4 regions of the Virgibacillus sp. CM-4 genome follow, and region 3 is predicted to be linked to each of the others. Evidence: riboswitches for the same ligand, from Rfam matches in the RefSeq annotation. Region 3 holds a riboswitch; each other region holds the start of a gene.
What was found. A riboswitch is a leader RNA that binds a small molecule or an ion and turns the genes downstream of it on or off. The one in region 3 is predicted to bind thiamine pyrophosphate.

Region 1 (7,711 bases), on a different contig from region 3:
GTGTCCAAATCAACTATCGAGGGCAGCGGAGTGGATGGAAAAAATAGCAGCGGAGTGGGATAAACGATTGGAATGGATTAAACGTATAGCAGAAGAAAAAGATAACTCTGAGTTGACGTGATAATACTCCCCCATCCCCGGTGGAATCCACAAAGTCAACATACCTCTTCATTATTCCGATGTAAGGAAGATAAATTTTAAAGATAGTATTAAATATACAATAATTTAATAAAAGGTGATGATACATTATGGATACTCAAGTAACTACGGAATTTAAAATACTTAGTCCTGCCACTGACGTGTTTGAAGCCTTCGTAGACCCAGGTGAAATAGGAAGATTTTGGTTTTCCTCAAGTTCTGAAAGATGGGAACAAGGTAAAACGGTTACACTGAAATATGATGAATTCGAAGCAGAAGGAACAATCAATGTTTTAGAAGTCGAGAAAAATAGGAAAGTCGTGTTTTTGTGGGGGTATGAAGATGATGATGTGAGGGAAGTTACGATTACACTGAAAGAGTTGGATAATACGAGTACAATAATTGAAGTAATCGAATCAGGGTTTATTGAAGATGACCCCCAAATAGTAAACAAAATGATTGGGCAAAAAGGAGGGTGGGTCTATACACTAACTTGCTTAAAGGGTTATTTAGAAAATGGTGTTACTAATTTAAGAGCATCAATACTTAAATAACCGAATTACGTAATTTCCTGATATCATTTATACAGACGCTTCTATCATGTTTGAAAGGATAATAAAATAATTTAACGATCTTCAAAGTAAACGGATGTATTTCCTTAGATGAAAGCATTTGACTTTAAGGTTTTAAAATATTATTCATCATAGGAGTTGATTATTTTGGCTAATGCACAAGCAGTTGTTGCCTATCACTTTCATGCAACACCAGATAAGGTCTTTGATGCATGGGTTAATCCAGAAAAAGTAAGACAATGGATGTTCCCGAATGGCAATATGGTAAAATGTGAAAATAATCCTAAAGTTGGTGGCTATTTCATTTTTGTTGACCGCCGTGAGAGTGAAGATATTCAGCATATAGGGCACTATTTGGAATTGGAGCACCCTAAACGCATTAAATTTACATGGGCTACAGTGGACGACCTACCTGATGCAGATCATGTAACTGTTGAGATTAACCCTTCAGAAAATGGCTCAGAGGTAACTTTAACTCATGAGGTAGATCCTGAATGGGCAGAGTATATACCTCAAACAAAGAAAGCATGGACCGTAATGCTTGAAGCAATGGACAAAGTATTAAGTTGAAAAAATTTTAGTTAGGTAAATTATTCAATATTCATCAATTGGGCACTTTTCTGTAATAAAGATCGGCGCTCGTATTGTACATAAGGGCCATATTATGGAATAGAATATGGTATAGTTAAAAATCTAAAAAGTTCCACATTGTAATTTTAGACAATACTTGTTAAGGGAGGCGTTCATTATGGCAAACAAAAAAGCTTTTTTCAATAAGAACTTAAAGGGGACAACGCCTAACTAACAAATTTGGCTTAGCGTTTCCCCGAAATTTGAAAGGGGAAAATGTATACTTACAGGTAATGTGAAAATTGAAGAATTGAACGAAGGAAACTGGTATGAATGCTGTGATTTGAAATTACCAGAGAAACAAGCGGAGTATATAGAGTCAAATGCTATATCAATTGCCCAATCAAAGTTAGAACCGTCATTAAAACCTTTTGCAATTTATTTTGAAGATAAAGTAGTGGGTTTCCTAATGTATAACACTGAAAAAGAGGAACTTGATGGTTATTGGATATTTAGAATAATGGTTGATGAGAATTTTCAAGGTAAGGGTATAGGGAAAGCTGCAACAAAGTTAATGATTTCAGAGATGAGTAAGTTGCCAGATGCAGAAAAAATTGTTGTTGGTTATCATCCAGAAAATCAGGAAGCTAACCACTTATATGCCAATTTGGGATTTATTGATAATGGTGACCAATTTGGAAAAGAAATTGCTGTTACCAAATATATAAACGAGTGAAGTTAAATAAGGGGGGAGTCGTTTTTTTGGTTCTCCCTTTCAAATTTAATAAATAGGATATTCCAGAATCGGACATTTATACTTAATAAGCGCCAATATTGAATCAAAGGGGCAGATTCTTGAGTAGCGTTAGGGAGCGGTGATGAGGTATGAGTGTACTTTTTAGAGTTGAGTTGTATGTAAAGGATATTGAGCGATCCTTAAAATTCTATCAAGATATTATTGGACTAGAACTCTACGGCAGAAATGAACGTTCAGGTCGTTTCAACTACGATTGCTTTTCATTGTTAATTGCTTCCGAATCAATCCTAGAGGATGTTCATTTTTTTAACAGTAAAGCTAAAAGTGACGTTAAAGGAAATGGTTTTGAATTAATTATTGTTGTAGATGAATTGGAAAAAGTGTATCAGCGATGTCTTGATAGTAACTACCCAATTGAAGTTGATGTGGAAAAATACCTCTGGGATATGAGAGGGTTTAAGATTACTGATCCAGATGGGTACTTTTTAAGAATTACTTCTAAATGATGTATGTTTACATAAACAATACTAGCTAATAGAAGAAGAAGACTATTCAATCAACGGGCGCTAGAAAGCACCTTGAGAAACATAGTATACGGAATTGAAATAAAGGCTAATAAAAAATTTAATTTCGGTAAGAAAACATTCTTTATATTAATAAATGCCATTTTTGCTATCATATATTTGATAAAATACCCCCTCAAAGATGGGTGGCATGATGCCATAATCACCCAGGACTCCTTAAAAAATAAGGGTTTATAGGTCATGAGTTTGTCTCATGACCCTTTTTGACCTTATTTTGAGGGCATTTTTCATAAGGTTTCCAAACATTACTGAATCTTTTTTCGAACTGCAACTGTAGTATGAATTTGTTTTGTAGTTTCAATATCAAAATCAATTTTCTTTTGATCTACTTTTATTCAGGACTGTTTGTTCACCTTTTTCATAAATAGCTATTAGCTTACGCACAACATTTAACTTAGGTACCACTTTGTAAACAAAGACTGCGACTAAAATACTTATAGCTGCTCCAACAATGACATCAGCTGGATAATGAACACCAGCCCAAATACGTGAAAGTCCTACGAATATCGCTATTATAATCCAAAATATTCTCGATCTCTTTTTAAGAAGAAAGTTATACAAAATGAAAAGAATAATATAGTGTGGTCACTTGGAAAAGAATTATCTATTTCGTGATCTATTAGATGATTCACATGAGATAATTCCTCAAAAGGTGGATCATTTGAATATATTATTCCGGAAATTTTTCCGATTATTTCGGCTAATAAGTAACCGCAAATAATCATCATTCGATTATTTTTGCTTCTTGTAAACCAAAAAGCTATGACCTAGGGCTAATAAAAATACCATATATTCAGCAACGAACACTATAGTAGGATTAAGATACGTGAGATCCTTACCTAGATTATTCACCATTCTAAACAAGTCAATATTCATTTCACTTATACTCAAATACTTTTCCTCCTTATCTTAACTGAAGAAAAGTATATATGTATTCTATAATGTAATAAATTGGAATTTTTTATATTTCGCTTTCACTTTTGTAAGGCAATTATATACTATATTATAATAAAAAGTCCTCTCCGTTGGAGGAGGGGGGTTTGGAGGAGAAATTTATGTTATATGTACAGATTCACCATTTTAGAATAACAAAGTTATAGAAATACTTTAACTAACCATATATCCTTGACATAAATTTTTTAAAACTATAACATTTAATATAAATTAATTATATGCACTAGGGGTGTTATTTAACTGAGATGAGTATTACCTCAAACCCTTTGAACCTGAACTAGCTGAAACTAGCGTAGGAAAGTGTAAACTCTAATACATACTTAAAGAGCGAATTGTGCCTTATTTTAATATGTAGTTAATTGTTTTACGCAACTTTCCTGATGGAAGGGTGCGTATTTTTTGTTCTATTATAATTTATTATAAATTTCATCAAAATTAAAAATATAGGGGTTGTTATGATGACTAGAACAGTGTTAGTAACAGGTAGTAGTAGAGGTTTAGGGGCAACTATTGCAAAGACATTAGCACAACAGGGATTTCAAGTGGTTATCAATTACTATCAAAGCAAAGATGCTGCTGAGAAGCTCGTTTCTAAGATTGGAAAGGAGAATGCTATTGCAATTCGGGCTGATGTAACAAATCGTGAAGAAGTAGATAAATTGATAAAAAAAGCAACGGAATATTTTGGTCAAATCGATGTTGTAGTCAACAATGCATTAGTAGACTTTAAATTTGATCCAAACAAACAGAAACCCTTCACAGAACTCACTTGGGATGATTATCAAAAACAACTAGATGGTACTTTAAAAGCAGCATTTAATGTAGTTCAAAGTGTCATACCTCAATTTATTGAACGACAAAATGGAAGTATTATAGGTATAGGTACTAATTTATATCAAAATCCTGTTGTACCCTACCATGAATATACAACAGCTAAAGCTGGATTAATAGGTTTCACACGTAATATCGCTTCTGAATTAGGATTATATGGTATAAAAGCGAATGTAGTTTCAGGTGGATTATTAAAAACGACTAACGCCAGTGGTGTTACAACACCAGAAGTATTCGATTTAATTGCTCAAACAACGCCATTGAAGAAGGTGACCACACCTCAAGATGTAGCCGATATGGTCGCTTATTTATCATCGGAAAAAGCGAACGGTATTACAGGTCAAAATTTCACAGTAGATGGCGGTTTGACAATGAACTAATAGCTTAAATTACCATAGATAATCTTTCAAAAAAAGAAGTATACAAGACAATTAATAATTATCTTGAGGTGTAAAAAATGACAGAAACGAAAGAAAAACAACTACACTTAGGTGTTTTGCTGTATGGTTGTGGACACCATCAAGCTGCTTGGTTAATGCCTGACTCAAGCGTTGAACGTATTGGAGACATTTCTTATTATCAAACATTAGCACAGTTAGCGGAAAAAGGTTATTTTGATGCAGTATTCTTTGCTGATAATCAATCATTTCAAGGTAAAGATTCTAGTGATATGCCAGCATTTTGGTTTGATCCAGTAGTCAATTTAACCGCTATTTCTCAAGTGACAAATCATGTGGGATTAGTTTCAACAATTTCAAGTACTTTTTCTAATCCTTTCACAGCTTCACGACAATTATTAAGTTTAGATCATATTACAAAAGGACGTGTTGGTTGGAATCTCGTTACGTCCATGACTGATTTAGAGGCGTTAAATCACAGTATGGAAGAACTACCTTCCCATGACAAACGCTATGAAAAGGCAGATGAATTTGCTGCTTTAATGAATAAGTTATTTCTTTCATGGGACAGCGGTGAGTTTCTTCATCATCGAGAAAAAAGAAAATTGATAAATCCTTCAAATATTCAGCCTTTTAAACACGATGGTACCTATTTTAAAGTGTATGGTCCATCCACTACGCCAAAAAGTCCGCAAGGCAAACCAGTATCAATGCAAGCTGGGGCATCTAAACAAGGCATTGCATTAGCCGCAAAATATGCCGATGCAGTCTATTCAGTGTCGTGGAACTTAAAGCAAGCAGAAAAATTTCGCGACAAATTAGTCGAACAAGTTAAACAAAGCCAAGACAGTAATAGACATATTAAAATATTTCCTGGCTTAGTAACCTATGTAGGTCATACTCATGAAGAAGCTTTAGCCAAAAAAGCAGCATTAGATGAGCAATTACCTCTTGAAACAGCCCTAAAGCGGTTGAGTTTCTTTATTCAGCAAGACTGCATGAATTGGGAGATTGATAAAGAAGTACCTCAATTACCCCCAGTAGAAGAATTCACTGGTCCAGTTGGACGTTATGAAACAATACTAGAAATTATTAATGATACACAACCTACAGTAAGAGAATTATTAGGATATCTTAATGCAGGCGGTGGACATTACACGCTGATAGGCACACCCGACGAAATTGTGGATCAGATGGAAGTCTGGTTTGAAGCTGGTGTGGCTGACGGATTTAATCTTATGCCTCCTACATTACCCGGTAGTTTAGAAGATTTTGTTGAACTAATTGTTCCTGAAATGCAAAGAAGGGGTATTTTTAGAAGGAAATATGAAGGTCACACCTTCCGTGAACATTTAGGATTAACATAATAAATTATTATAAAATGACTGTACTAGTTGAAGAGGTAAGATGTCACAATAATATTTTTTTCGAGGATTTCCGTAAAGATTCTGATATTTTTTCGGAAGCATCCTTTTTCATTTTATCGGTAAGATACGTATAAACTTTCATAGTCGTATCAATGTCCTCATGGCAATAAGCCTGTTCATACGAATTGATCTAGTTTTTGTTACAAAAAGGCATTTGTTGGTAAAAACAGGTGCCTTTTTATCTAGTAAAATAATCAAGTTAGTAGTATAATCCTATTAAGAGAATAGTAAATTAATTTGTATGGAAATAATTTCATATTGTGAAACATATTCTCGCTCAAAAACTAATTGCGATTAAAAAAGAACGCCTTTTAACTGGCGTCCTGTTCCTCTTTGTCTTAGCATTAACTTTTTCACTTCTGTTGAGTTCTCGTCTGTACTCTTTAAGTATCCCAATGCTTTGGCTAGATAGCAACTTTCTTAGTATTATCTCGTTTACAATAAATACGATAAAACCTACAATTACGAAAATATACGCTACAAACAAAGGTGTTGAAGATAGTGATACAGTAAGAATTCGAAAGATACCAATAGCAAAAATAAGCAAACTATATACAAATGTAATAACTGTTCGAGTTTTATTTTTTAATTTCAACTTTCAACTTCATAAGAGTGGCAAATACATTACTATTGTTATAGTATATACCTTGATTTTCAAAAATCTGGACCTAATTAGAAGGACTCACTACTCGCTTAATACGAACGCTTCAGAAGTCTCGATTTCAAGACTGAGTTATACTCGTTTCAATTTTAATCAAATAAGATGCTTTCAATAAATTCAGATTCATTTTTATAAATCTTGTACATAAAGTACATCAATACTGTTACAGCAAAGTGGATAGTTGATTCAAGAATATTATCTTCAAAGAGTATGGTTGTTCTAAATGTGAGGTCGCTTGTTTTTAGGGTAGCGATATGTATTTTGTCTAGTTTCACTTCAATCTCTTTGCTCCAATTTTCTTCAATTTGTATATCTTGACCGTTGATATCGCCCTTGACACAAAAATAAAGGAGGCTATTACCTGGTTTATCTTTAAAAAGGTAGGTCTCCTTCTCTGTTTTTATGACATATGTGGCAAAAAGAAAATTTCTGATACCGCGTTTTTTTATCCCCATTCTGACTGTGAGACCATTTGTATTGGTAAATGAAAATACATGTCCTTTTTCACATCCGGAAATATCTGCTTTTTCAATTACCCCAATAATCTCTTTTTCTTCATTTTCCAATGCAATAGCCTTTTCTTTTTTCATGTATAAAACATCATTGAATTGGTATTGTTTCAATTTTATCGTTCCTTATTTTCAGACTTATTTTTTCTTTTGTCAATGATTAACAATACGGACAACGCCACAATACTAAATACTACGATAAATAGAAACGACAAGTATAGTGTCATGAATCCTCCAAACATCTCATCAAACTTTAGAATAGCGACATCTGGTTCATACACACCGCCCATGGAAATATATCTAGCTACTT
Region 2 (7,711 bases), on a different contig from region 3:
TGGCAGGTCGCAGTCCGTACATCTCTGTTCAGGGAGCTTGCGCGCTTGTTCTTTCGGTTTTAATACTTGAATTATTAGCTACGGCTAGCTTAAGCGTGTGGGGATGGTGATGCTTCATACGAGGGTATCTCTTGAAGTGCATTCGTATTACGTCACCCTTGAAAAGGGTGGTTTCCTTTTCAAGGGCATAGGTCAGACGTGAGGTGATCCAGGACGTTCGATTTAGCAACCTTCTTTATAGGTACCTGAGATCTAGTTCCTGTCTAGAGCCAGGAGCTTATTAAGACACATTTATTTTCTTAATGATCACACAATCGTATCTACTAACATTCGTTACTTAATATGCTCTTCCATAGAGGCTACATTGGAATTGGCTTCCTTCTCGTTATATTCTCCTAGAATCAAGTAATCCATTTCCGCTTTAGGGATTGCTCGATAGCTTTTAAATCTTATGAGGAAAAAGATAGCTCCTATTCCCACCCATACAAATAGGGCGATCCAAGATGGTTTATCCAAAAATCCAGGAGATCCTGGAATAACGAGTAATAAGAAAAATCCAGCTGCGCAGAGGATGCCTAGTAGTGAACAGAGCTTTCTGCCAGGTGAAACGATTGACTTTTTTGTACTGTTATGCAGAGAGGTTCTATCAGACCATTTAAAAAGTCGATATGCTACGAAACAGGCGTAGAAGTAGGCGATTGTCACTCCTAATGCTGACATGTCAACGACCCATAATAAAGCTTCTCGGCCAAAGAATGGGGCAAGTAAGGTAATGACAAGTGTAAATAGGATACCTATGTGTGGTGTATTATGTTTCGGATGCAATCTTCCAAAAGCGCTCGGTAGCACTTTGGCTCTTCCCATCGCAAATAATAGGCGGCTTGTTGACATGTAAAATCCATTTAATCCGGTAAATACTCCCATCATGAGCGCAAAGGATAATAAGATAACCCCGACTGCACCATAAGTATTTTCAATGATAGCACCTGTCCCCCAAGCAGAACCAGCTTCTACAGCGCTAGTCCAAGACTGGCCGACACCGGAAGCAATAATAGTTAATGAATAAGTTATACTAGCACAAATTAATGCAATAACTATAATCTTAAAGGATTTCTTAGGAGGAAAATCAAATTCCTCGGCTGCTTGTGGTATGTTATCGAAGCCAATATACGCCCAGGGAGCTATTGCAACAATCGCAAGAATTGATGATAATGCACCTATTTCAGGTTTAAAGAGAGGCTGCAGATATGAGAAAGAACTTGAAGGGTGAAGCACCATAGATATTACTAAAACGATAACACCACCTATTAATGCTATGCAAAAGATAAATTGAGAAAAGCCTGATAGACTTGCACCACGTATGTTAAGAAATGCAAAGACAATCAAAGCAAGACAAGCAAGAATAACCTCTCCAGTATATACCTCCCACTCAGCAATACTGTACATATAGCCCTGCTCAATAATAGACGGTAATACAAATTTCCCTAAAAGTGCGAGTGCAGAGGCATTTAAGGCAACAATAGACATATACCCTAGTGTTAAAAACCAGCCGCATAAAAATGCGTGATACCTACCTAAACCGTAATAAGCATAAGCAAATTCACCTCCGGATACCGGTAGCTTTTCAACTAAGAAACCATAGCTAACTCCTATAATAATCATTAAAACTGCTCCAATTATAAATCCAAGAATAACTCCTAATGGTCCTGCCAATGACATCCAATCTACTGGCAAGACAAATGCCCCCCAACCAATAGCAGATCCAAAAGCAATTGCCCACACCCAATGTGGTTTTAATGTTTTGTTCAATTGTTTACGCTCGGTCATCATTATTCTCCTCCCGAATTTTGTAAGCGCTTAACTTAAGTGGGTATTAGTATTATTAAAGCATGCAAAAAAGCTGAATACAATTATATTCTGAAAATTTAATCATTACAAAAAATAATAAGGTTAATGTTTAAAAATTATAGATATAAAGGAGAGACCAGCCCCAACTGGAGAGAGCACTGCTCCAACTCAAGAGAAAAGACTGCTCAAAACAGAAGAGTTCTGACGTTTACATGCCCACCTGGTCAGTCCTATTTGACGCTTATGAACGCAGTTCTTATTCACTTGACTTGACAGGTTTTTAGAAAAAATGTATCCTTAAACGCTGTATGTTAATTTAAAATGCTTATTAAATCTCACATACAACTGACGAAAAAGGTAAACATAAGAAAAGTCAGTAGATGGTTATGTGAGATTTTTTTGTATGGAATTGAGAGGAGCAGATTGTTGAAGAATAGAATGAAGCAAGATCAAACCATAGATAAGCCAGTTCTTTTTCTAAGTGGAGGGGCGCTACTTGCCTTTGTGATTCTTGCATTAATAAACCAGGAAATGGTTACAAATACAGTTAATACGATGTTTAACTGGTCGGTAACCTATTTCGGCTCCATCTATCAAGTTCTGATGGTTGGGACTTTAGTTATTGCATTAATACTAGGCTATTCCAAATTTGGGAAGATTCGATTAGGAAAATTAGAAAAGCCAGAGATCGGAACGTTCAAGTGGATCTCGATTATCATGTGTACGCTGCTAGCGGCGGGTGGTGTCTTCTGGGCTGCTGCTGAGCCGTTAAGTCACTTTTTAACCGTACCGCCACATTTCTCAGGAATTGAAGCTGGCACTGCTGAAGCAGTAGTACCTGCACTTGCAGCAAGTTTTGTCGATTGGGGATTTGTCTCATGGGCAATTTTAGGAACATTAGGTACGATTGTACTCATGTACTCCCATTATCATCGGAACGCACCATTAAAGCCGAGATCGTTGCTTTATCCGATATTTGGGGATAAAATTATGAGAAAAAGTGCACTTGGTACGTTTGTTGATGCCTTTTCGATTGTGTCAGTGGCAGCTGGTACGATTGGTCCAATTGGATTCCTTGGATTACAAGCAGGTTACGGATTAAGTGCATTGTTCGGTGTACCAAATAATTTAGCTGTGCAATGTCTTATTGTTATCGTCATTGTTCTAGCAGCTGGGATTTCTGCTGCGACAGGGATTCATAAAGGAATTCAAATATTAAGCAGCTATAATATTATACTGGCAGTTTGTTTAATGGTGGCCGTCCTTATCCTAGGACCAGCACTATTCATTTTTGATTCGTATGTGCAATCATTTGGATTATATGTTCAAGACTTTCTAACCTTGAATACGTTCCGTGGAGACGGAGCTTGGCTTGGCTTATGGACCGTCTTTTTCTTTGCCTGGTTCATCGGCTATGGTCCAATGATGGCCATGTTTGTTAGTCGTATTTCACGTGGACGTACAATTCGTGAGCTTGTGACTGCTGTTGCGGTAATTGCTCCTGTAGTAACAACATTCTGGTTTACTGTCGTTGGTGGAACAGGGATTTTTGCTGAAATGAATAACCCTGGTGCCGTTTCTGAAGCCTTAAATAGTGCTGGACCTCCAGCAGCAATGATTGCTATCGCCGAACAGTTACCGCTTGGTACAATTATCGGTTTCTTCTTTTTAGTGGCAACGATTGTATTTGTTCTAACAACTACCGATTCAATGTCATTAACTATTTCGATGGCGATCACAGGCAACGGAGATCCATCTAAATTCTTACGTGTATTTTGGGCGATTCTTATGGGACTTGTCGCAACTGTACTCATCACTATTGGTGAGGATAGTGTTGGATCGTTGCAATCCTTTATCGTCGTTACGGCTGTGCCAGTATCCTTACTCATGTTAACCACATTCTGGACAGCTCCGCGTGCAAGTCGTGAACTTGCGAAAGAACAAAAGATTGATGAGAAACAACGCTATACCAAATAGCACAGATTTGAAGGAGCTGGTTTTTAAGTCAGCTCCTTTTTTTATAAAAGAACAGAAAGAAGAATAGAAAATTGGTCGTTTTTGGTAGACGAATAGTCCAAAATCATGTATTTTATAGACAAATGTCTATTAAATAATTAAATTACGCTTCACTAGGGGTGCCTTTACGTAATGGCTGAGATACATGTGAGACATGGAGACCCTTTGAACCTGAACTGGGGTAAGAACCAGCGGAGGAAAGTGACATGACTAGTGTGTATCGACGATATTATTGAATATGCTGAACGATTCATGCCACTTTTCCTTTGCTGGAAAAGTGGCATTTTTTAATGAAAAGGAGAAGGGAGTTATGAAATTAATTGCGGTGACGAGTGGTTCACAGAAGGAAGCGCGTCTTTTCCAGGTAATAATGGGCATTAGTCCATATGTTGACGCTATCATGTTAAGAGAAAAACAGATGACCAAGAGTGGCTATTCTTTGTTCGTTCAACGACTACTTGCACAAGGTCTTCCAGCAGAAAAACTAATTATTCATGTCCACCAGATTCTACCTAAGGAGACAGCTGTACCAACGCTTCATCTTCCGGAAAATAGATTGCCAGAGGTAGACTGCCTCCAAAAAAAATACCCTTGTTTACAAATTGGTGTATCGACGCACTCCCTTGAAGTAGCCAAGAGGGCAGAGCAGGTAGGCGCTGCTTATGTTTTGTATGGGCATGTCTTTTCAACAGCGAGCAAAAAGGGAGTAAAGCCAAGGGGAGTAAAACAATTAGCGACAGTCGCGAAAGCATTGAATATTCCCGTATATGCAATTGGTGGAATTACAACCGGGAAGGTAAATGATATATATCAAGCAAAGGCAGGTGGGGTTGCTGTGATGTCAGGTATCTTCAGCCATACTGATCCATTAGAAGCAGTAAAGTCATTTCGAAAGGAGGTGAACGGATATGAAGGAACACGTTGATGTAGTGATTATAGGTGGAGGCGTTATTGGGCAATCCGTTGCTTACTATTTAAGTAGAAGTGGGGTTGCAACGACGGTAATTGAACAAAATAGAATTGGAAGAAAAACTACACAAGCTTCTGCGGGCATGCTTGGGGTGCATACAGAAAATGATCAGCAAGGTACGTATTATCAATTTTGCCAAGCAAGTAGAAATATGTATGCATCTCTAAGCGACGAACTATTTTCGTTATCAGGGATTGATATCCAGCTTTCCACCAACGGTATGCTCGAGATAGCTACGAATGAAGAACAGAAGCAAAGACTGCAAGCAAAACAAAAGGCATTTGAAGGCTTGGAATGGTTGGATGGGGGAGGGATTAGGCAACGAACATCAGCATTAACGCATGCTGTAGGAGGATTGTACATGCAGCAAGATGGGAATGTGGAACCTTTGGCTGTATGTGAAGCTTTTAAACAGGCGTCTTTAGGAATGGGCAGCCAAGTAATCGAGAATTGTCGCGTTGCGAATATAGATCGTGTCCGTGATGTTTTTCATATCCAATTCGAGAACGGTGGTATCTCAGCGGATCATGTGGTTGTTGCGGCTGGTGCGAATAGTGGGAAGTGGTTTGAAGCAACAGGTTTAAAGAATCCGATGATCCCGACAAAAGGAGAATGTTTTGCCATCAAGCCAAGCGATCCCTCTATTGAGCAGACATTATTTTTTCACAATTTGTATTTGGTGCCAAAACGAGATGGACGCTACATTATTGGAGCAACTAGTTATCACTACGATAGCAGTAGCTATACGTCAACAGGAGGCATTTTTGAGTTAATGAATCGCCTATTTAGGTTGTTCCCATCCCTTCAGCAGGAAGAATTGCATAGCTGTTGGACTGGCGTGCGTCCAGGTACCAAAGATGGCAGACCAATCATTGAGGAGCATCCCGATGTTTCTAATTTGTATTTTGCCACCGGTCATTACCGGAATGGTATTCTTCTTGCTCCAGCTACAGGGAAACTTGTCAGTGATATGGTCTTAAACCGTTATGTGCCAGCTTCGATCGAACGTCTTTTCACACCAGCACGTTTTAGGAAAGGGAGGGTAAGATATGCAAATACACGTGAACGGACGGCAAATGGAGGTAGTTAAGGATTCAACGATCGGTGATCTATTAAATCGTTTTAACATTCAAGAGAAGCTTGTGGTAGTTGAACAGAATCAACAAATTATCAATAAAGTCGTATATAACCAAACAACATTAACCGATGGCGATGTTATAGAAATCGTTCATTTTGTAGGAGGGGGATAAGTCATGTTAATGATTGGAGAAAAATCATTCCATTCTCGACTGATGCTAGGTACTGGAAAGTATCCGACATTTCAAAGCCAAAAAAAGGCGGTGCAAGTATCCGAAACAGAAATTCTAACCTTTGCAGTCAGAAGAATGAACATTTTTGATGAAAACGAGCCGAATTTATTGGAAGAATTAGATTTACAGCAGTATGATTTACTACCAAATACTGCTGGAGCTAAAACAGCCGATGAGGCAGTAAGGATTGCCCGCTTAGCCCGGGCTTCTGGTTTATGTGACATGATTAAAGTAGAAGTTATCGGCTGTGAGAAAACGTTGCTGCCTGACCCTTTTGAAACGATGAGAGCTTCGGTACAACTGTTAGAGGAAGGGTTCACTGTATTAACCTACACCTCTGATGATGTTGTATTAGCAAAACGATTGGAAGAAGCAGGTGTACATGCGATTATGCCAGGAGCCTCACCAATTGGATCGGGGCAGGGCATTATCAATACAATGAATCTACAATTTATTATCGAACAATCTGATATCCCAGTAATTGTTGATGCAGGGATTGGCTCTCCAAGTGATGCTGCTTATGCCATGGAGCTTGGAGCAGATGGGGTTTTATTAAATACAGCTGTATCTGGCGCAAAAGATCCAATTCGAATGGCAGAAGCAATGAAGTTGGCCGTACAATCTGGCCGATTAGGTTATGAAGCCGGGCGTATCCCTAAACGAATGGATGGAATGAAGAGCAGTCCAGATACGGCGATGATCGAATGATAGCAGGACGTTATGCTCGTCAAGAACGATTTGCCCCGATAGGGAAGACAGGTCAATGTCGATTAGCTGCCAAACATGTGGTCATCGTTGGTGCGGGAGCATTAGGCAGTGCAAATGCGGAAATGCTTGTACGAGCAGGAATAGGTAAGTTAACTTTGATTGATCGTGATTATATTGAACTAAGTAATCTTCAGCGCCAACAGCTTTATACAGAAGCAGACGCGAAACAGAATCGAACGAAAGCAAGGACTGCCGAGCAACGATTACAAGCAATTAATCCGGAAGTAGAGATTAAGGGAATTGTTGATGAGCTCGATGAGGAAAACGGAGAAAAGATGCTACATGATGCTGATTTTGTTATCGATGGAACAGATAATTTTCAAACACGTTTTGTGATTAATGATGTGTTAGCAAAACATCGTAAACCTTGGGTATATGGTGGCTGCTTACAGAGTACTGCCATTGCATTTTCCATTATTCCTGGAGAAACCCCTTGCTTACAATGTTTAATTGATCATCTCCCTCAGGAAGGGAAAACCTGTGATACGGTTGGTATTATTTCTCCTGCGGTACAGATGACCGCTGCCTATCAGACATCGGAGTGTTTAAAGTACTTGACTGGTAATGGTTTATCTCAGGAGTTAGTACAAGTTGATATATGGGGAAGGACCTATAGTGCAATTAACGTAAAAAAGTTATTGAATCCCACTTGTTCATCTTGTTCACAATCAGCAACCTATCCTTATTTAACCAAGGAAAAAGGGATGAAGACAGTTTTACTTTGTGGAAGAGATACGGTACAAGTAAGACCAGGAGAAAAAGGCAGCTTATCACTTTCTGCTTTAGCGAAAGCTGTCAA
Region 3 (7,711 bases):
TGCTTACGTACAAATCGGTACCCCTGTTCGGCAATTTGTTCACGTTCCGTTTGATGACTTAAGAAATATGCCGCTTTTTGCTCAAAATCATGCTCATCTATTGGTACAAAATGAATCCCTGGTATAAATCCAATATCCTCTAGCTCATTAAACGTAGGAGCCAGTAGCAATGTTTTACAAGCAAGAGCCTCAAAATATTTGATTACAGGATAATGAAGTTTTGATGGACAAGTAAAAAGTATCTTTGATCTGTTTATTTCCTTGGCATAATTCTTACCAATCATCTTCTCTTGTTGTTCTTCCTCATTAAAATGATGGTACCCTGGATGTGGATGATACACGAAATCTGCCCTTCCTTGATAGGTATTGATAATACGTTGTCTTAATGGATAAAGCTCATTTACCGCCCCAATCATTAATAAATTGATATCTTTTTTTAATCTGTAGTCCTTACATAATTCTATATTAACGAAATGTGGAAACCATTCCATTTTATTTTGAAATTCCGGATATACCTCCAAACATTTATCACGAACGACTGGAAACAAATAATCAATGTTGTTTTTCTGTATATAATTCCTTCGAAGACTTACAAAACGATGAACATCATTTATAAATAGTCCAGTAGGGATATCCACATGTGCAAGCCCCTTTATTATTGGCTTCATTTGCCGATCGATATCATTGAGAATCAATATAAAATCCGGACGCACATCAAGTTGTTTCAGGATATAATCAATATGTCCTGATTTTCTCCACAGCATGACGTGAACAAGACGAGATAGTTCCTGCTCTAAGTAGAAGTAATTTCTATTAATCATCTGTGAAGTGTCTTCAGCGATTAATAATAGACGAATCATATTGCCACCTCCCTTCTTAATTGAACAGGTCAAAGGCCAATTTTATTTATTTGTGTTATGTCAGTCTATCTCGCTTACAAGCTCATGCATACGATATAGAACAAGGAGTCATCAGAGTGAGGAGATTTATTATGAGAGTTGGTGTAATTGGCACAGGAAAGATGGGAGAAAATCATATTCGAACATATTTATCCATGCATGAACACTGCCAACTAGTTGGTATTTTTGATAAAGATGAACAAAGGGCAAATGATATGGCGAACAAATATAATGTGAGACAATTTCAATCGATGGATAACCTTCTCCAACAAGTTGATGCAATAAGTATAGCTGTACCAACTGAATACCATTACCCAATTGGCTTAACCTGTATTAAGCACAACGTGCACATCCTAATGGAAAAACCAATAACTAGTACGGTTGTTCAGGCAAACGATTTGGTCAAAAAAGCGAAAAAGGCGGGAATAAAGCTTCAAGTCGGTCATATTGAACTATTTAATCCAATAATTCAATTACTGATAAAGGAATTAACAGATGAAAAGATCATTGGAATGGAATTTCATCGAATGAATCCATATCATCACCGTATTAAAAATGTAGATGTAGTAGCTGATTTAATGATCCATGACCTTTATATCCTACAAGCTATTCTTCAAGATACCATTGACGACTTTCATGCTTTTGGTAAAATCATTGAAAACACCCCAAAACACGCGGTTGTTATTGCTACATCTGTTAAAGACATTATTGTACAATTAACCGCCAGCTTTAAATCGAAAAGAAAAATAAGGTCTATCCAGATTTTAACCGAAGACGCTCTATTTGATGTCGACATCATTCAAAAGCAATTAAAAATCGTACGATCAGGCATAACAAGCATAACTGTGATTGATGATGAGATCGAACCGCTCCACTTACAGTTAATGGATTTTATACGTTGCATCCAAAACAACGATCAACCAAAAGTCTCGGGCGAAGATGGGATAAAAGCACTTCAGCTTACCAACCAAATCGGTAATGCAATAAGTAAGTTGAATTAAGTATTGTCAGCGTACACTTGGAAGTGTACGCTTATCATTTCATCGTATGACTTTTGGAATAAACTTATGAAAAAACAATATAAAAAATACCCTGAACTTTATATCAGGGTATTTTTTATTTTATTTAAGCTGCTACAGGGAAACGAACGAAGTTAATTGCGTCTAACGATATATAGATTTTCACATTATCACCGTATCCGCTGCTTACATCAATTACTAATACCAATTCCGCAGTCACTGTTGAAAGAATTCCTTCTATTAAGTTGTTATCTGTAGCTACCTCAACAGTAGAACCCAATTGCGTTGCAAGTTCAGCTGCAAATGCATCTTCAAACATTTATAATCCTCCTTTATAGTTCACTGACAAATTCAATCTTATCGATTCGGACAAGTGCTTGTGACCCGGTATTCTCAATTACAACAACATAATCATCTCTTACTGCTAGCAATGTCCCTGTTACCATTCCAAAAGGAGTGGTTAGTTCTACTTGTTCATTAACTAAACCTAAAAGTACATCTCGGATTGTAGTAGGCGTGTCAGGTGTACCCCCATTATCTCCTGTGTCTCCAGTACTGCCGGTACCACCTAGGTCAAGCCCAACATCTACACCAATTCCTGGTAAATTTAGAGATACATCTGAATTTATGCCACTGCTATTAGCTAGGTTCTGGGACAATTGATTTAGCAGCTCTAGTAGACTACGCTGTCCATTTGTTAGTGCCAATGATATTCATCCTTTCTATAATATATTTCTATTCAATATATGTACCACAATAGCCATTAGTAAGGGCATTTATTTCATGGAGCGATAATTCCACCTTTATCCTATAGATTCATATAACCCATAAATAGACTAGTATCTTAGCACGATTACATCTTGTGAGAATATACTATATAAAAAGCTTTGCTGGAGGTGGAAGAATTGAGTAAAAACAATCAAAATAATAATGCTTCAAGCCATATTGTCGATTTTCTTTTAGATGCAACATTAAAAAAGCACGGTGTTACGTTAGATAAAACGAAAGTAAGTGAAACAGATAAAGAAACACTTAGAGATATGGTTAGCAAGCTAAGGAAAGATGTGGATGGCGTAATGAAAAGTAATAATGAGGAAGATGAAACAAAATAAATAATAGACAAATAGATCAATTTTTAAAACCCCCTATATTCAAAGTTAAATCTAAATCCCGGTAAACCAACAAAAATTACCGGGATTTCCTTTTGTCTTTTAAAAAACAATTATTTCTCCAATAAATAGGTAGTTTATCTTGGTACAATCACCCTTCCTATTTCAATTTTGAGACATAAGATATTCTAAACGAGAAGAAGGAGGAAATAATACTATGTCAAGATCAAAAGCGTTTGAGAAGTCTTGCTGTGAAGATTGCGGCAGAACAATAGATAGGAGAAGACGTGGTCGTCATGAAAATGTTTGTGACAGCTGTAGTAATGTACGTCCAAGTTATGATTCTTGCAATGATTCATGTCATGATTCATGTCATAATTCTTGTAATGATTCCCGAGGAGAAGATAGAAAATGGAGAGCCTTAGACACATCGATGTGCCATCCATTTGATGATTCTACCGTAGATCAAGAAGCAAGCGGTGAATTGAAGAATGTTCAACAATCTATTGAATCCATTATTATCAAAGATTCTTGTGATGTAAATGTGACATCATCTGACATTCAAGCTGCACTTAATGTACAGGTAGCGCTACAGGTTGCCATTGCTATTGTAATTAGTATCTCTATTGCAGATGGAAATCAAGCAGACGACGTAACACAAGACCTATTTGCTAAACTAAAATCCAGCCAAGTGAATAAACAGCAAGTATTTATTGAAAATTCTCGTGGCGTAGAAGTATCTACTTCCGATACAGATATCGCGATCAACGTTCAAGTGTTGCTTCAAATCTTGATTGCACTAGTTGTTAGATTAGATATTCTATAATTTTCAACCTACAAAATAACCTATTAAATAATCATAAACGAAAAGGCCATTTTCTTGTGCGAAATGGCCTTTTCATTTACTTAAAAACCTTTAGATATCCGTACGTATATAAGGGTTATAAAGTATAAGTTTAATCAATCGTTTGCTTAAACTAGCTTTTATGGTTCGTAGTTTTATTAATTGCTCATTCGGTTTATGAATGACAAACATGATTTGATTTGTTATGCTAATAATAAAGCTTAGTGAAGTGAAACATAACTAAATATTCGTAGACTACTAGGGGTGCCCATGGCGTGGGCTGAGAGGAAGCAGTTGAGCTTCTGACTCTTACAGACCTGATCTGGTTAATACCAGCGGAGGGAAGTAGTAGGCATAGCGTCTTTCTATTTCATAAACCGAAGCCAGGTCCCCAAAGGATCTGGCTTTTTCATAGTCGTAAAAACAAACAGAGAACATTTACTAAGCTTAAATATATAACAAGAAGGAGCTCATTTATGAATCCATGAGAAAAACCTATTTACTAACATACATGGCTGTATTTATAGCGATTGGTACGTTAGGAGCCCAATTTCTTTGGTTTCCTGCTGGAATTGCTAAGGCTTACCCTGTGCAGCATGCTGTAAATGTCATAGCTGCCATTACATTAGGACCTGGCCCAGCTGTAGTGATTGCTTTCATAATCGGTTTATTACGAAACATGATCGGTCTAGGTACACTGTTAGCATTCCCTGGTGCGATGATTGGTGCTTTCCTAGCAGGAATGCTTTATCGTTGGGTAGGTAAAAAAATAGCTGCTGTCTTTGGAGAAATTATCGGCACAGGAATCATCGGTTCTCTCTTTGCTGTCCCTTTCGCCAAACTATTTATGAATAGTGGTACAGGTGCACTATTTTTTATGCCATCCTTCTTGGCAAGCAGTATATCTGGAGCATTTATTGGTTGGATCATCTTATTAAAAGTAAAACAAGAACATATTATTCGTTTACAAGGAAACTACTAGGGGCGCCATGTTGCTGAGATAAGGAACGCTTCCTTTGTCCCTTTGAACCTGATCTGGCTAATACCAGCGCAGGAAAGTAGTGAGGAAATTAACATAACACTCCTCTATTTATCTACTTTAATTCCTCTAGTAGCGTCCCATAATAAAGGAGGCTAAATGATGTGTTTCACAGATCATTTAAGACAAGAAAATAATGATATCTTTGCGCTCATTTTTGAACATCCATTTGTTCAAGGCGTCGGAAATGGAACGATCCCCGATAAAGCCCTTGCTCATTATATTAAAGCGGATTTCGAATATTTGAATGCATTTATGCAAATTTATGGGATAGCCTTAGCAAAGTCTAAAAAGCGAGAAGATATTGCCTATTTCTTTGACCAAATAAACTTTGTATTAAATGATGAAATCCACCCCCACCGAAATTTTTGTGATCATATTGGGGTTAAGTATGAAGATTTACAAGGACACCCTCTTCCACCAACAGCAGACCATTATATAAAACATATGATGTACCATGCCCAAATGGGGACATCCGGTGAAATACTCGGAGCACTACTTCCATGCCCATGGACGTATTTAGAAATAGGGAAAGAATTGATGAAGCAATTCCACCCAACAAGAGATCATCCATTTTATGACTGGATTAGCTTTTATGCAAGTGATGAGGTAGAGAAAACAACAACTGAAATGAGAAGCCGGCTCGATATATTAGCAGCCAATGCATCAAAATCAGAACAAGATCTAATTAGCGAAGCTTTTCGAAAAAGCTGCCAGTTGGAACTTAAATTCTGGGAGATGGCTTACACCTGTGAAGAATGGCCGGGAGAAAAGAAGGTGACCAATCAATGAGTATACCTCCAAGTGTACTAACTATCGCGGGAACGGATCCTAGTGGAGGTGCAGGAATACAGGCAGACCTTAAGACATTTCAAGAATTGAAGGTTTATGGGATGTCTGTCATTACTTCTGTGGTTGCTCAAAACACAACTGGAGTCCAAAACATCCATCACTTACCAACAGGGATGTTACATGATCAATTACAATCTGTATTAACCGATATGCCAGTTCATGCGATAAAAACAGGAATGATTGCTAACCGAGATATGATGGAAGTAATTGCTGATGCAATACCAAAAACAAATGCACCTTACGTAATTGATCCTGTTATGGTAGCAACAAGCGGTGATCCTCTGATTGATGAAGAGGCAAGGGGGTTTCTTAAAGAACAATTATTACCAATAGCAACGTTGGTTACCCCAAATATTCCCGAAGCGGAATTTATTATAGGAAATTCCATCAATAGCCTAGCGGATATGAAAGAAGCAGCCATATCAATTGTCCATACGTATGGACCAAAAGCAGCTCTTATCAAAGGGGGCCATTTACAGGGGAAAGCAATTGACTTTTTGTATGATGGATCACAACTTCATACATTTGCTGCGGACCGATTTGATACGAAGAACACCCATGGAACTGGTTGTACTTATTCAGCAGCAATTACTGCAAACTTAAGCAATGGGCTTCATTTAATCGAAGCTGTTCAAATGGCAAAGCACTATGTGACCGAAGCAATAAAGCATTCCTTTCCATTAGGAACAGGTAACGGTCCTACCAATCACTGGGCTATAAGAGAAGAAAGGGTGAAATAATGAAGGATTCGATCATTCAAGAGGTTAGAGCAACTACTCCACTAATCCATAACCTCACAAATGAAGTTGTCATGAACTTTTCAGCTAACGGGTTGCTGGCTTTTGGGGGAGCCCCAGTTATGGCAAAAGCAAAGGAAGAAGTTGAAGAGATGGCAGCGGCGGCTGATGGAGTATTGATCAATATTGGAACAACGTCATTAACGGAGCTGGAAGCAATGAAGCTCGCTGGTAAAGCGGCCAATAAGAAAGGGATACCTGTTGTGCTAGACCCAGTCGGAGTTGGGGCTACTTCGTTTAGGCAAGACGGAGTTCGTCAATTATTACAGGCTGTTTCATTTACAGCAATTAAGGGAAATGCTGGAGAAATGGCACAACTTGTTGATATCCCATGGGAAACAAAAGGTGTGGAATCTGTTGGTGATGGAAATGTTGAAGAAATTGCAGCTAAAGTAGCCAAATTGTACCAAACAACTGCTATTATTACAGGAAAAACAGACGTCATTTGTAGTAATGAAAAGATGATTCATAATACAACAGGTCATGCCTGGTTAGAAAAAATTACTGGTGCAGGCTGCTTATTAGGCTCCATTCTAACAGCTTGTTTAACAACAAATTATTCCATTGAAGAACAAGCACTTACTGCTGTACAATTCTATGGACTAGCAGCAGAACATGCTGCAGCACAATCATATGTCTACGGTCCAGGAAGCTTCCTGCCAGCATTTATTGATGCACTATCTTTGAAATCAGAGCAATTGGAAAGGAGCTAATCAGGAATTGGAAGTAAGACAAGCATTAAGAAAATATTTTATTATGGGAAGCCAAAACTGTAATGGCGACCCTAAGGAAATCCTTAAACAAGCAGCGAATGCTGGAATAACCGCATTTCAATATCGGGAAAAAGGAAACGGCGCATTACAGGGATTTCAAAGATATTTATTAGGCAAACAATTACGGGATATATGCAAACAATACCAAATTCCTTTCTTCGTTAATGATGACGAAGAATTAGCAGAAATATTAGATGCCGACGGTATACATGTAGGTCAAGATGATAAACCGGCAGCAGAGCTGCGACGCCGCTTTCCAAACAAGTGGATTGGGCTTTCGATATCTAATCAGGCAGAGCTTAACAATAGTCCAATCGATTCCATTGATTACTTGGGGGTTGGACCAATATTCTCTACAACTACAAAAGAGGATGCTAAA
Region 4 (7,711 bases), on a different contig from region 3:
GATGTCTGATGTTAAAACCAGTTATTCTTTCCCTAGTTTTTTCTTTAATGCTGCAAGCTCATCATTTACATCATTTTTTTCTAATGCTTCAAATTCGTCGTCTAAGCTACGGTTTGACTGACGTAAATCTTCGCTTGTTTCTGCCTCAGCTTCAAATTTTAGTACCTTTTCTTCCATACGCTCGAAACCTTGTTTGGATTCATCACTGCCAATACCAGATAATGTGCGATTCATTTTGGTTCTCGTTTTGGCAGATTCTGCTCTTGCTTTTAAGGAGTCTTTTTTCAGCTTCATTTCTTGATATTCAGCTTTCATCTCATCCAATTTCGTACGTAGAGAAGTAGAGTCTTGCTTCGCGCGATCATACGATTCTTTTAGAGAATCAGCAGATTGTTGATGTGCTTTTTTATCCTCTAACGCACGTTTTGCTAAATCATCATTTCCAGCTTCAATCGCTTTAATCGCCTGCTCATCCCGTTTTTCAACCATTTTTTTAGCATCTTCGTATTTACGGAGCATCATTTTTTCATTGGCAATTTGCTTTGCTACAGCGGATTCGGCTTCACGGATATCTTCTTCCATATCACGCATGAATTGATCGAGCATTTTTACAGGATCCTCTGCTTTATCAAGGGCAGAATTCAATTCGGATTCGACCACGGTTTTCATTCGTTTAAAAAATTTAAACATCTTGTTCATTCCTCCAATAATTTTATTTAAAATGTAAGTAACTTAATGATGAAATTTGTGAATGTTTAGCTTAGGAAATTATTTACTCGCGATAATTTTTAATTCAAATTCTTCAATGGTATAACCAGTACTAACTTCTAGTTCGGATCCCCATTTTTCAACTGATAGGAATTTTTCTTCTTCATCATCCATGTAATCAAAGTAGTTACACGTGGTTCCAGACAGATTTTCGCTTCGCCCAACACCTGATACATTAGCAGTACCAGATTCGTCTAAATAATATGTTGTACCATTGTATTCTAATTGTTTGGGGATAGGTTCTTGAAGAGGTAATTTGATTTTCTCATACATTCCAAGGTTCAGTTCATCATCCATCTCAACACTCAACCATAATGTTTTATGCGTACCTTGCAGCTGATATGCGTGCCATTTAAAACCATGATCATTATAATTGATTTTACCTACCACTTTGTAATCTTCTAGATCAAAAGTTACAATATCATCCATTTCAAGATTAAACATATTTCGCTCTTCAATCGCGTTGCTTGATTCTTTTTTCTTACCAAATAATTTTCCCAGTATGCTCATCTATTCACCTCAACTTATCTATTCTTAACTTCATTATACTAATACGAATGAAAAATGTATAAGTTTCAGTTTTTATAAAAATCATTAAGGACTTTTGTATGAACATTCCGTGACAGAAGAATTTCATGTACAATTTAAGTAATAAGTAGAATGGAGAGGAGGGAATGTATGAAAAGAAAACAAAGAGCCATTCACGAGCCGGAACTACCTGAGAATTTGGAGGAAATCGAGCTAACGCATCTTTCTTATCATGATCTAATTGAGCTGTCGCGGATTGAAAAGATAAAGGGGCCATTAGTGGGGGAGCATGTTCGTTTTGAAGAAGTCTACTTGAAGAAAGTAACGTTATCTCAATCACAACTCTCCTTTTCTAGATGGACGGATGTGATTTTTGATGGATGTGACCTATCAAACGTTGATTTTCAAGATGCATATTTTAATCGTGTTGCATTTCATAATTGTAAATTAGCAGGTGCGGATTTTGATCAAGCAAACTTCCAAGATGTGCAGTTCATCGAATGCGAAGCCCCCTATTGTTTATTTAATCAAACGCTATTACGAGATATGGCTTTTCGCCAATGCTTGTTAAAGGGCGCTAATTTTATGGAAGTTCAATTTGACAATGTTCAGTTTGGCTATTCTGTCATTCAAGATGTTACATTCACAGGTTCCTCATTAGCTTCGATTGATCTAAGTAATTGCCAGTTTCGTACCATTCATCTAACTGGAGAAGAGTTAAGGGGAGCAATCATATCAGCTGAACAGGCTGTTTCATTTATTGAATTATTTGGCGTACAAGTAAAATACGACGAATAGTAGAGGTGATGAACAGGTGATACCTATTTATGGACAAGTAGTTGATCAAGAAACGAGATGTGTACATTATCATTCAACAAAGGATATCATTGCAATCAAGTTCAAATGTTGTGGAAAGTATTATCCCTGTTACCAATGCCACCAAGCAGAAGGTCATAAAATAAGTGTTTGGAAAAAAGAGGAATTTGATAACAAGGTAATCCTCTGTGGTGTATGTAAAACGGAATTTACGATTCGCCAATATCTACAAATGGATAAATGTACTTGTTGTGGATCTATGTTTAACGAAGGATGTAAGCTGCATCATCACTTATACTTTGAATGAAAAGGATGTAAGCCGCAGTATGTTGCATCGAAAGAATATACAGAGACTAAAGTATCAATCACCTCCTAATTGTTAATCCTAATACATTAAGGAGGTGTGATACGTTGGCTAAAGATGTACTTTGTGAAGTGAATAACTGTGTGTATTGGAGCAATGGGAATAAATGTAATGCAGATGCCATTTATGTAGTCAGTCATAAAGGTAAGCAGGCGTCCACCAGTAAAGAAACCGACTGTAAAACCTTTGTTCCAGAATCTTAAAATTTGTTTGGGGGGATAACCTTGGTAGGTTATCCCTTTTAATATGATTATTATTGATAATAATAATCAATTTCATTCATGTTTATACATTAATTTTTTCTAAGGTGATTTCTCCCTACAATGAAGCCAAACAATCGCTTATTGAGCGGCCAAATGCAGAAGAATTTAAAACGAATATCCTTTTCTCCCCTAGAACTGTCCCTTGTACCAACTGAAATATCCTAACTTCATGGAAAAGAGTACGGTAATTAGAAATACGATTAGCATCATGCCTAAAAAACCCCAATCCTTCCATTTCAATGTAAATTGACGATAAAACGTACGATCTCGATCCCCGTTAAATCCTTTTGACTCCATCGCTATTGCGGTACGTTCCGCTTTTCGTATAGCCCCGGCCAGCAAGGGGATAGCAAATCGTTTATATTGTTGAATGGAACCTTTGATGCCATTAGCACGATGGATTCCTCTAATACGATGCGCTGATCGGATTTGAATTAATTCTTCTTTTATTAATGGTAGAAAACGGTACCCTGCTAATACGCCATAAGCAAGTTTAGGTGGAAGCTTGAACTGCTGCATGACACTCAAAATAAAATCAACCATGTTTGTTGTAAAAATAAACATAAATGATAAAGAAGCAAAGGCGAGCATTCGTAATGTTAATGCGGCTGCTACTGTTACATCTTCTTTTGGTAAATCCCAAAATAGAATGTGCATCGTGACACCCGGATTCGTTGGTTGATCTGCAAACGCAATGGTTGTCCAAAGCATGCCAAAGGATAATAAAAAAATAACCGAGAAATAAAGCGTGTACCATTTCCATGCTACTTTTCCACATATAATGGTAACCATTACGGTGAACATGCAGTAAATTAATGGTGTAAAAGGGTCGAATACAAACGTCAGTAAACAAACTAAGAGAACAACTGTAATTGCTTTCAAACTGGGGTTAAGTTGATTTAGAAACGAACACATGGCGATCCTCCTCCATTTGTTGTTTCAATTGAATTCGATTGGGATAATCTAAATGCCATCGTTTAATTACTGACTTTTCTTGTTTCCATAATTGATCAGGCGATTGATCAGCTACAATTTCCCCTTTTTCTAAAACAAGCACACGATCAGCGTACTTATCAACCAGATCCATATCATGTGTAACCATGATAATCGTAGTGCCTTGTCTATGTCTTTGCTCCAACAGATCCATTATTTTCGCAGTGGAGGCAGCATCTTGTCCAAATGTCGGTTCATCTAAGAAAAGGACCTGTTGATCATCCACAATCATTGTTGCTACACTCAGTCTTCGTTTTTGTCCTTGACTTAATGAATAGGGATGCAGATGCCCCGAACCCTGTAATTCACAATGTGATAGCGTGTTCTGAACTTGTTCCTGAATCACGCTTTCTCGATGCTCACCGCCTAGTCGTAAACTAAAGGCAATCTCGTTATAAACCGTATCTGTGATAAATTGATGTTCAGGATTTTGAAAAACGTATCCAATTTGTTTTCGTACATCTTTCTCCTGCCATTCATTAAGGGGACGTTGATATAAGCGAATATCACCATTGGAAGGTTGGTCTATTCCACTTAATAAACGCGTCATGCTTGTTTTTCCGCTTCCATTCGGTCCGACGATTGCTACAAAGGATTGATCGTATAGACGGACAGTTAATTGGTTTAGAATTCGCTGCTGGTTTTTATAAAGATTCACATCCGATGCAGAGAGAATAACGTTCTTTTTCTGTGGCTTTGCTATCTCTACACGGTTTCTTTCTAAGAAGCTGGCATCCATAGTGACCGATGATAACACATCCTCGTTTGACAATGGTATCTTCTTATAACTTGCCTTGTTTTGTCTGGTAGCTGTAAGTACAAGATCAGTTATTTTAGGTAGCCTAATCCCTTGCTGCTGAAGCATTTCTCTATTTGTTTCAATAAGTTTAACGAGAGGACCATCATAGATACCTTTGCCTGTTTTGGACAAGATAAATGCACGGTTGATAAAAGTAATCCAGCCTTCCAGTTGATGTTCAATAACGATAAGCCCGATCTGCTGTTCTTTGCATACATGTCTTATTGTTTGAATAAATTCCTTTGTTGATTTTGGATCTAAATTAGCAGTTGGTTCATCGAGAACAAGATAATTTGGTTGTAGTGCAAGTACGCAAGCGAGTGCTAACTTTTGCTTTTGTCCACCAGAAAGTGTATTTATTGAAGCATGCTTATACGAGCTTAATTGAACCAATTCTAATGCCTCATCGATCTTTGCTTCTATTTCGTTGGAAGGTGTGCGAATATTTTCTAGTCCAAAAGCAATCTCATCTTCCACCGTTAACATACAGAACTGCGTTTCGGGGTCCTGAAATACGACTCCTACTTGTTTACTTATTGTACCAGGATGAGCCTCTCGAATGGAGTGATCGTATATATGGATATCGCCTTTGAGCATACCTTCCAATTCTCGAGGGTATATCCCATTTAAACAACGTGTCAGTGTACTCTTGCCACTTCCACTTGGGCCTAGTAATAGCATTGCTTCCCCTTTATTTAATTGGAAACTTAGCGTTTGGATAATTGCTTTTTCATCATTTCCATCAAACCAAAGAGAAAGTTCGGAAACATTAATCATGATACGGAACGTTCCTTTCTTATTTGTTTTCCTAAAGCAAAACTGGAAAGTACGCCCGTTTTGGCAAGGGAATCGCTGATGGTTTTCCCAATTAAGCCAGCAATAATGGCACCACTAATCATTCTGATGACCAGCATACTTACAATATAAGGGGTGGAAAGAGCGGTAAAACCGGATCTAAAGTAACCCCATACAAAACTAAAGATAGCGGCGCCAATACCAGCCAGCATAAGGACCCATAAGGAATAACGCTTGTATCGAGTGGCAGCAAAGGCAGCCTCTGCTCCTAACCCTTGAATCATTCCTGTAATAATAATAATCGGGCCCATCGCGTTTCCTAGCAACATTTCGACGGTAGCAGCAATCGTCTCTGATAAAAACGCTGCTCCTGGTTTGCGAATGATATAGGCAGCAATGATAGATACGATAAACCAGATTCCAAATATAAAATCGTAACCAATTGGTCCTAGCAAGGATACGAGGAGTTTTCCAACTGGTAAAAATGCTAAATAAACAATTCCGAACACGACGGCAAGTACGGACATCACAATGATTTCTTTCAACTTCCAGTTATTCATTTATTTTCTCCTTCTTTGAAGGGCTGTTGGCAGAAATCGTGGTTGTCATAACAGTATGTGAAGATTTTAAATTTTCCATGTTGGTAAATACGCGTTCAAGGCCATCAAAAACCTTTTCACCATCGCCATCTAGTCGTGTTGCATAGTGAATAGAAGAAACATCAATACCATGTAATTTCATTTCTTCGATTTGGTTATAAATCATATTCATATAATTTCCGCCTCCTAGCGGATACAATGAAAACTTTCCAGCTACTTCCTGGCTCATTCGTTTTAGTAATTTGGTATTTAACCGCTCATCATCCTCTGATAAATAAACATCTCCATCAGAATCTCCAGGACAGCCGATGGAATAGGTGCCACTGAAAACTACATGACGACCAGTGTTTGCCGCATGTAGAAAGAGCGCCTTCGTTACATCAAAAACATGAGATATTCTCCCTCGGACACAGGTTTCTACATCTGTCGTTTTCATCCAAACCTTCGATGTATCAACTTCCTTTAATGAAGCTGTAATAACATCTACGAATTGATCCGTCATTGGATAAATAGCAAATGTACAGCCTGCAATCCTACTTGTGCTACATGTGATCGGTTGGTTGTTCAACGTAATCTCCTCCTTATCGATACATACACAAAAAAACTGCATTCTTGGGAATGCAGTCTTCATAAATAATATGATAAGGCAATGCCTTTTCCATTTTATTGAACGACTGCACTTCCCCACGCTAGTATTATCTAGATCGGGTTCTAAGGGTCAGATCATTTTCCTCTCAGCCATCTTAAAATAGCTCCCCTAGTGCAATAAAAATAGATATGCAGTTTTTATATGTCCATCTATTAGAATAGTTGAATTCGAATCATTTGTAAATATGTTAGATTTTATCTTGTCTTTTAACTAATTAAAAAAATCCAGGAAAATTTTTCAGGTCATGTTGAATCATGGTAATCAGGTATTAGGCTTAGGAATAGGTTTAAGCTGTGTTATAATTAAGAAAGATTTAAGCAAGAAAAGGAGGTGAGTATAAATGACGATTGAGTTGTTAAATGAACTTTTTAATGATGTATCTCCGCTATCACTGTATTTAAGTCTATTATTGACGATTGTCACGACATATCAATTTCTAGCTATCGATGCTAGAAGTATAATGGAAAATAACAATGTATTAACGAGGGAATATCATAATCAGCGGGTAAGATTATTGCCAATGCAGGAACTGCTAGGAGAATGTGCAGAAATCTTGCAATGGTTAGTTAAAAAGACGAAGCGTATCGCTTCACCAGACGATGATACAGACCAGCAGTCCTTCTCGTTTTTTAAAGATTTATTACAACGAGGAGGAAAACAATGCAAGGTCAATTTATACTCACTTTTCTTAAAAAATATGCCATTGTCGGTATCATTCTAATCTTTTTTTTAACGGGGTGCCAAGCAGATAGTGGATTATTTCATTTTGACAATCCATTCTCCGGGCTCATGAAATATGTAGCTGTGTTATTTGGAGGGGATTATGGTCTATCCATTATTTTAATAACGGTGCTTATTCGTTTGCTCTTAATGCCTTTATCATTAAAACAAACAAAAAGCGGCGCTAAGATGAAAGAGAAAATGAATGAAATGAAGCCTGATATGGACGCTATTACAGAAAAATATAAAGGGAAAACAGATCAAGAGTCCAAAACCAATATGCAACAAGAAATGATGCAGCTTTATCAAGAGCATCAATTCAACCCGTTAACCTCTATGGGATGTTTGCCAATGCTTATTCAATTTCCGGTGATTATCGCTTTTTATTATGCAATTAGAAACTCACCGGAAATCGCG

Region 1: linked by a shared signal. The riboswitch ahead of M948_RS41285 (3-oxoacyl-ACP reductase) and the one ahead of tenA (thiaminase II) in region 3 are both predicted to bind thiamine pyrophosphate.
Region 2: linked by a shared signal. The riboswitch ahead of M948_RS26785 (thiamine phosphate synthase) and the one ahead of tenA (thiaminase II) in region 3 are both predicted to bind thiamine pyrophosphate.
Region 4: linked by a shared signal. The riboswitch ahead of M948_RS31680 (YkoF family thiamine/hydroxymethylpyrimidine-binding protein) and the one ahead of tenA (thiaminase II) in region 3 are both predicted to bind thiamine pyrophosphate.

What each region holds. Positions count from the first base shown of each region.
Region 1 covers NZ_AUQA01000008.1:71,812-79,522, reverse strand. Annotated here, with positions in the region: gene M948_RS41315 (ArsR/SmtB family transcription factor) at 1-121, shown strand, start outside; gene M948_RS41310 (SRPBCC family protein) at 249-692, shown strand; gene M948_RS41305 (SRPBCC family protein) at 858-1,280, shown strand; gene M948_RS41300 (GNAT family N-acetyltransferase) at 1,561-2,016, shown strand; gene M948_RS41295 (VOC family protein) at 2,166-2,543, shown strand; gene M948_RS44080 (phosphatase PAP2 family protein) at 2,931-3,182, opposite strand; gene M948_RS44075 (hypothetical protein) at 3,354-3,512, opposite strand; TPP riboswitch at 3,791-3,891, shown strand; gene M948_RS41285 (3-oxoacyl-ACP reductase) at 4,034-4,786, shown strand; gene M948_RS41280 (LLM class flavin-dependent oxidoreductase) at 4,864-6,171, shown strand; gene M948_RS41275 (hypothetical protein) at 6,982-7,482, opposite strand; gene M948_RS41270 (CPBP family intramembrane glutamic endopeptidase) at 7,518-7,711, opposite strand, start outside.
Region 2 covers NZ_AUQA01000002.1:643,508-651,218, reverse strand. Annotated here, with positions in the region: gene M948_RS26795 (APC family permease) at 334-1,827, opposite strand; gene M948_RS26790 (BCCT family transporter) at 2,287-3,825, shown strand; TPP riboswitch at 3,970-4,081, shown strand; gene M948_RS26785 (thiamine phosphate synthase) at 4,175-4,789, shown strand; gene thiO (glycine oxidase ThiO) at 4,773-5,924, shown strand; gene thiS (sulfur carrier protein ThiS) at 5,884-6,084, shown strand; gene M948_RS26770 (thiazole synthase) at 6,088-6,852, shown strand; gene M948_RS26765 (ThiF family adenylyltransferase) at 6,849-7,711, shown strand, end outside.
Region 3 covers NZ_AUQA01000001.1:204,201-211,911, forward strand. Annotated here, with positions in the region: gene M948_RS23530 (glycosyltransferase) at 1-860, opposite strand, end outside; gene M948_RS23535 (Gfo/Idh/MocA family protein) at 992-1,900, shown strand; gene M948_RS23540 (hypothetical protein) at 2,025-2,237, opposite strand; gene M948_RS23545 (DUF2642 domain-containing protein) at 2,251-2,625, opposite strand; gene M948_RS23550 (hypothetical protein) at 2,824-3,030, shown strand; gene M948_RS43085 (hypothetical protein) at 3,315-3,452, shown strand; gene M948_RS43090 (spore coat protein) at 3,461-3,853, shown strand; TPP riboswitch at 4,122-4,232, shown strand; gene thiW (energy coupling factor transporter S component ThiW) at 4,356-4,853, shown strand; TPP riboswitch at 4,842-4,945, shown strand; gene tenA (thiaminase II) at 5,013-5,702, shown strand; gene thiD (bifunctional hydroxymethylpyrimidine kinase/phosphomethylpyrimidine kinase) at 5,699-6,502, shown strand; gene thiM (hydroxyethylthiazole kinase) at 6,502-7,272, shown strand; gene thiE (thiamine phosphate synthase) at 7,316-7,711, shown strand, end outside.
Region 4 covers NZ_AUQA01000003.1:94,160-101,870, forward strand. Annotated here, with positions in the region: gene M948_RS31650 (PspA/IM30 family protein) at 22-690, opposite strand; gene M948_RS31655 (DUF4178 domain-containing protein) at 769-1,278, opposite strand; gene M948_RS0121800 (pentapeptide repeat-containing protein) at 1,447-2,094, shown strand; gene M948_RS31660 (CHY zinc finger protein) at 2,111-2,419, shown strand; gene M948_RS42815 (DUF1540 domain-containing protein) at 2,524-2,679, shown strand; gene M948_RS31665 (energy-coupling factor transporter transmembrane component T family protein) at 2,869-3,654, opposite strand; gene M948_RS31670 (ABC transporter ATP-binding protein) at 3,629-5,308, opposite strand; gene M948_RS31675 (ECF transporter S component) at 5,305-5,886, opposite strand; gene M948_RS31680 (YkoF family thiamine/hydroxymethylpyrimidine-binding protein) at 5,879-6,493, opposite strand; TPP riboswitch at 6,590-6,694, opposite strand; gene M948_RS43190 (hypothetical protein) at 6,915-7,295, shown strand; gene yidC (membrane protein insertase YidC) at 7,235-7,711, shown strand, end outside.